One region of the Vibrio sp. B1Z05 genome, then DNA from elsewhere that is predicted to be linked to it. Evidence: predicted binding sites of a transcription regulator. Region 1 holds the regulator's gene; the other holds the start of a gene.

Evidence for each region. Region 1 encodes MetJ, which represses methionine synthesis genes. Its sites were predicted from a motif close to TTAGACNTNTANANGTCTAA; they were not measured.
Region 2: the regulator MetJ is predicted to act here: its motif matches at 1,983-2,002, upstream of QV280_RS11435 (MetQ/NlpA family ABC transporter substrate-binding protein).

The regions. Positions count from the first base shown of each region.
Region 1 is NZ_CP130463.1:174,253-177,678, forward strand. It holds gene rpmE (50S ribosomal protein L31) at 139-357, shown strand; gene QV280_RS00825 (malic enzyme-like NAD(P)-binding protein) at 571-1,833, shown strand; gene metJ (met regulon transcriptional regulator MetJ) at 1,944-2,261, opposite strand; gene QV280_RS00835 (O-succinylhomoserine (thiol)-lyase) at 2,452-3,426, shown strand, end outside.
Region 2 is NZ_CP130463.1:2,515,681-2,519,106, forward strand. It holds gene dusA (tRNA dihydrouridine(20/20a) synthase DusA) at 1-944, opposite strand, end outside; gene QV280_RS11435 (MetQ/NlpA family ABC transporter substrate-binding protein) at 1,159-1,962, opposite strand; gene pgi (glucose-6-phosphate isomerase) at 2,140-3,426, opposite strand, start outside.

The DNA.
Region 1 (3,426 bases):
CAGTTGATCCTTAAAGACTAATTCATTACTATACTGCGCCTTGAAGATGCTGTATTACGCGGTGTCACTGTTAGAAACTACGTGTGGTGTCCAACCTTAGATTTGGATAGCGACGCGGCCTATAAATGAGGTTTTCCCATGAAACCAGGTATCCATCCTGAATACAAATCTGTAACAGCTAACTGCTCTTGCGGAAATACTTTTGAGTTCAACTCAACTCTAGCTAAAGAATCTATCCACCTAGACGTATGTGACAAATGTCACCCGTTCTACACTGGTAAGCAACGTATCGTTGATACTGGCGGCCGTGTTGATCGCTTTAACAAGCGTTTCGGTGCTCTTTCTTCTAAGAAATAATCTTAGTCGTAAAGATACAGAAAAAAGGTCGCCTAGGCGGCCTTTTTTGATCCTACAACAAATTGATTATCCAAGTTATTTACCTTCATTTCGATCTGGCAATCCCAAGCATTCTCTTTTTTACTCTGGTTACTTTGTAGTACATTGCCTGTTTTTTATTTACAATCACAAATTATTTACTTTCTCCTAATATCCACGAAGGGATGCTCTTAGATGTCAGATGACCAACCGATAAATGATTTCCGCCAACAAGCTCTCGATTACCACGAGTTTCCTAAGCCAGGAAAAATAGCTGTTGAATTAACAACGCCTGCTGATTCAGTTCATGATCTAGCGCTAGCTTATAGCCCAGGTGTTGCAGAGCCAGTACGTGAAATCGCCCAAAATGCTGATAACGTTTACAAGTACACAGCCAAAGGGAATATGGTTGCGGTTATTTCAAACGGCACCGCTATCTTGGGTTTAGGTAACTTAGGGCCAATGGCTTCTAAGCCGGTTATGGAAGGCAAAGCGTTATTGTTCAAACGCTTTGCCGGTTTGGACTCTATTGATATTGAAGTAAAGCACCGCACTATTGATGAGTTCATCGATACCGTGGCGGCGATTGCCGATACCTTTGGCGGAATTAACCTAGAAGATATCAAAGCGCCAGATTGTTTTGAGATTGAAAGTCGTCTTATCGAACGATGCGATGTGCCGGTATTTCACGATGATCAGCACGGCACTGCGATTGTGACCGCCGCCGGTATGCTTAACGCAATAGAGCTACAAGGAAAGCAACTGTGTGACTCTACTATTGTATGCTTGGGCGCCGGTGCTGCGGCAGTTGCGTGTATGGAGCTACTCATTAAATGCGGCGCACAGCGTGAAAAAATCTACATGTTAGATCGTAAAGGCGTTATTCATACTCGCCGTGACGATCTTAACGAATACAAACAGCTGTTTGCCAACAATACCGACAAACGTACCCTAGAAGATGTGATTGAAGGCGCGGATCTGTTCCTTGGCGTATCTGGTCCTAACTTGTTGTCACCTGAGGCATTGGCCTTGATGGCGGACAAACCAGTGGTGTTTGCCTGTTCTAACCCTGATCCTGAAATTAAACCAGAGCGTGCTCATGAAGTGCGTAGTGATTTGATTATGGGCACGGGACGTTCTGATTATCCAAACCAAGTGAACAACGTTATTTGTTTCCCATTTATCTTCCGTGGCGCTTTAGATGTGAGAGCCAGTGAGATTAATATTGAAATGAAGCTAGCGGCGGTGGAAGCAATTCGCCAGTTAGCAAAAGAACCAGTGCCAGAAGAAGTGATGAAAGCGGCTGGGGTAACGTCATTAGAGTTTGGTAATGGCTATATTATCCCTAAACCAATGGACCCACGCTTGTTACCTCGCGTAGCAAGAGCGGTAGCGGAAGCAGCGGTTGCCTCTGGCGTTGCTCGCATTGAGCTTCCTGAGAATTATATGCAGAGCTAATAGCAGAATGCAGGGTTAATAACCGAAAATTAAAAGGGGCTAGAGTGTGATCACTTTAGCCCCTTTTTTTATGAGTTAAATCTGAGCGTTGTGCTAGTTTAGTACTAGTGTTAGTCGTCGAAGACTTCTAATTCAATACCGAGATCGGACATGATTTTTTTTGCTTCAGTTGGAATTTCATCTGGGCAATCTTTTCTCAGATCTTCGTCGGTAGGGAGTGGTTGGCCAGTATAAGCGTGTAAGAAAGCTTCACATAGAAGCTCACTGTTGGTTGCATGGCGGAGGTTGTTTACCTGACGACGTGTTCGCTCATCAGTTAGAATTTTGAGAACCTTAAGTGGAATAGACACAGTGATCTTTTTTACTTGAGTGCTTTTTTTACCGTGTTCAGCATATGGGCTGATGTATTCGCCATTCCAGTCTGCCATTGGAAACCTTTATTACTTAGTTTTAAGAAGTTAATTTCCAATTCTAGCGATATTTACTGCTATATGTAAAGGCATTTAGACGTCTAGATGTGTTGAAGTCTAATACTGATCACGGTAATCTAGTATTAGATTCAGATTAATTTGATTGGTTACAAACTCCACCAGTCACTGCCAAAGGAAGGACAAGAAAATGAGCAGTAAACATAAGTCATCGACCATTGCCGTACGCACCGGTATAGAGTCTGATACCCAGCACCATGCTGTTGTTCCCCCTATTTACCTGTCCACAAACTATGGTTTTCCTTCATTTGGAGATGTACCAAAGTATGATTACACCCGCTCTGGAAACCCTAATCGTGGGCTTTTAGAGACGGCACTGTTTGAGTTGGAGTCAGGTAAAGGTGCTGTTGTTACCAACTGTGGTACATCAGCACTTAATTTATGGGTTTCGGCATTTTTAAGCCCAGACGATTTAATTATTGCGCCTCATGATTGTTATGGCGGTACTTACCGTTTATTTAACACTCGTGCGCAAAAAGGTGACTTTAAGGTTGAGTTTGTCGATCAATCAGATGATCAAGCCCTTGCTGCAGCGATTGCCAAAAAGCCAAAACTGATTCTTATTGAAACGCCATCGAACCCATTGGTGCGAGTAGTGGATATCGAGAAAGTGTGCCAGCAAGCGGCAGCCGTGGGTGCATTAGTGGGCGTCGACAATACATTTCTAACCCCCATTTACCAAAGACCATTAGAGCTTGGTGCTGATTTTGTCATCCATTCCACCACTAAATACATTAATGGTCATTCGGATGTGATTGGCGGGGTTGTGGTTACCAAAACTGAACAGCATGCTGAAGAACTTGGCTGGTGGGGTAACTGTATTGGTGCAACGGGCACGCCTTTTGATAGCTATATGACATTGCGCGGCATTCGCACTTTAGGTGCACGTATGCGTGTGCATGAAGAAAGCTCACAAGTTATTTTAAACTTTCTACAATCTCAAAAGCGTGTCAAAACCATTTATCACCCAAGCTTGCCAGATCACCCTGGCCATGACATTGCTAAACGTCAGCAGTCTGGTTTTGGTAGCATGCTCAGCTTTGAGTTTGATGGTGATTTAGAGCAACTGAAGACCTTTATTAACAGCTTAACATTGTTCTCTTTA
Region 2 (3,426 bases), 480 kb from region 1:
GCTTCAACTACTTCGATACCCGAACCTGGTTTGTGCGCGTTTTCGCTGATGTAACGACGCCATTGACGCGCACCCGGCATACTTTGGAACAAACCTAACATATGACGAGTAATATGCCCCAAGTAAGCACCTTCCGATAGTTGTTGCTCAATATACGGGTACATCAGCTCAACTACTTCGCTACGTTTAATAATCGGTTTATCTTGACCAAAGATCAGCTGATCAACCTCAGCTAATAGATATGGATTTTGGTAGGCTTCACGGCCAATCATTACCCCATCAAGATGTTTAAGATGCTCTAGTGTTTCATCTAATGTTTTTACGCCACCATTTACCGCGATATCAAGATGCGGAAAGTCTTTCTTGATCTGATAAGCGCGCGGGTAATCCAAAGGTGGAATTTCACGGTTTGCTTTAGGGCTTAAACCACTTAACCATGCTTTACGAGCATGAATAGTAAAGTGCTCACAACCGCCCTTCTCGTTTACCGTTGATATAAAGTCTGTCAAAAACTCATACGAGTCTTGTTCATCGATACCAATACGGGTTTTCACCGTCACTGGAATATCAACCACAGACTTCATCTCTGCCACGCAATCTGCCACCAGCTGAGGATCGGCCATTAGACATGCACCAAAACGACCGTTCTGCACTCGGTCAGAAGGGCAACCTACGTTTAAGTTCACCTCATCATAACCACGCTCTTCAGCAAGCTTGGCACAATGAGCAAGATCTTTGGCATTGGAACCACCAAGCTGCAATGCAATCGGATGTTCTTGCTCGCTAAAACGCAAGAAATCACCTTTACCATGAATAATGGCACCGGTGGTCACCATCTCGGTATATAACAGAGTATTCTGCGACAGTAGTCGATGGAAGTAACGACAATGGCGATCTGTCCAATCGAGCATTGGGGCGACAGATAAACGAGATGATGGATACATAGCTAAGACCTTTTGTTGAACCACGTAGCACGAGACCAAGTGATTGAGTCCGTGTTTTAAGAAAAAGTGACCTTCACTTCTACTTTGAGGTGCGGATTATACGGTTTGGTTGAACCGCCATCAATAATAGTCTTTATCTATATACAACAAAGCCCACCTCGATATGCTCTCAGTGGGCTTAAATCTTGTTGTTCTATGTTGTTGCTAATGCAGATTAGAACGCAGGTTCTATCGTACCTTTGAAGGTTTTCGCTAAGAAATCACGAGTGGCTTGTGATTGGAAGATTTTCACTACTTTCTGGTAGGTAGGATTGTCTTTTTGATCTTCACGAGCGGCGATAACCATAACCGCAAGTGGTGCATCTTTGGCTTCTAAATAGATGCCTTGTTTTTTAGGGTCTAAGCCTGAAGACATCACGTAGTTCATGGTGATAGCGGCGGCATCCACATCATCTAAAGAGCGAGGCAGTTGCGCGGCGTCTACTTCGACAAACTCTAGTTGTTTAGGGTTGTCGATAATGTCTTTTAATGTGGCTTTAGAGCCTACACCCGGTCTTAGTGTAATTAGCTTTGCGTCAGCAAATAGTAGTAAACCACGACCGCCATTGGTTGGATCGTTTGGAATCGCAACACGCGCTTTATTTGGCAAAGCTTCAATAGAGTTAAATTTGTTGGAGTAGATACCCATACGCATCAGTATTGAACGGCCAATAGATACTAGATGAGAATCATGCCCTTGGTTGTAATTGTCTAAGAAAGGTTGGTGCTGGTAGCTGTTTAAATCAATGCTACCATCGTCGAGTGCGGCATTTGGCGTCACGTAATCAGAGAATTGCACCACTTCTATATTGATGCCTTGCTTGGCCGCTTCTTTGGCTACGGCTTCAACCACTTGAGCGTGCGGCCCAACTGTTGCGCCAATTTTGATGGTTTTCGCTTCTTCTTTACCACACGCTGTTAGCCCTAAAGCCAATGCTGAGATAAATGCCAAACTCACTACTCGTTTAAAACCTTTCATTGTTACTCCGTATATCCATATGGGACTTCTAGCCATCTAAAAGGCTATATTACTCTTTTGGATTCGGAATGCAATTAGCGACTTACAATTTCCTTAAAAGATAGGCAACAAAAAGGCCAGCACTTGGCTGACCTTTATTTACTAACCGATACCCGTATTCGCTTAATATCTTAGATTTTAAGCACGCAGTTGTTTAAATGCGTTGATTAGACCGTTAGTTGAGCTATCGTGTGAATCAACTTCTGTACCGTCTGCTAGCTCAGGTAAGATTTGGCTTGCCAGTTGCTTGCCTAGTTCTACGCCCCACTGATCAAAGGTAAAGATATTCCAGATAACACCTTGTACAAAGATCTTATGTTCGTACATTGCAATCAGGTTACCTAAAGTGCGTGGCGTAATTTGCTTCACTAAAATAGAGTTTGTTGGACGGTTGCCTTCAAACACTTTAAATGGCGCTAGCTCTGCAATTTCTTCCGCTGACTTACCCGCGGCAACCAACTCTGCCTCTACAACTTCACGAGACTTACCAAATGCTAGCGCTTCTGTTTGAGCGAAGAAGTTAGACATCAATTTCTGATGATGATCGCCCGTTGGGTTGTGGCTGTTTGCAGGAGCAATAAAGTCACAAGGAATCAGTTTAGTGCCTTGGTGGATCAACTGGTAGAAAGCGTGCTGACCGTTAGTACCTGGTTCACCCCAGATAATAGGACCTGTTTGGTAATCCACTGCATCGCCGTTGCGATCTGTGTATTTACCGTTAGATTCCATGTTGCCTTGTTGGAAGTAAGCGGCAAAGCGGTGCATGTACTGATCGTACGGAAGAATCGTTTCTGACTCTGAACCGTGGAAGTTGTTGTACCAAATACCAATCAAAGCCAAGATAGTTGGGATGTTGTTCTCTAGCTCTGTCGATTTGAAGTGGTTATCCATTTCATGAGCGCCGGTTAGTAGCTCAATGAAGTTGTCGTAACCTACACCTAATGCAATAGACAAACCGATTGCTGACCATAGTGAGTAACGACCACCAACCCAGTCCCAGAACTCAAACATGTTGTCAGTATCAATACCAAACTCAGACACAGCCTGACCATTAGTTGATAGCGCGGCAAAGTGTTTAGCGACATGCGCTTCATCTTTAGCATCTGCTAGGAACCAATCACGCGCACTGTGTGCATTGGTCATGGTTTCTTGTGTGGTAAAGGTTTTAGAAGCCACTAAGAACAGCGTTGTTTCTGGGTTCACTTTTTTCAGTGTTTCAGCAATATGAGTGCCGTCAACGTTAGAAACAAAGTGTAGGTTTAGATGATTTTTATATGGTGAAAGTGCTTCTGTCACCATGTATGGGCCTAGATCAGAACCACCGATGCCGATGTTAACAATATCGGTAATCGCTTTACCTGTGTAGCCTTTCCACTCACCGCCAATCACGCGATCAGTGAATGATTTAATTTTGTCTAAAACCGC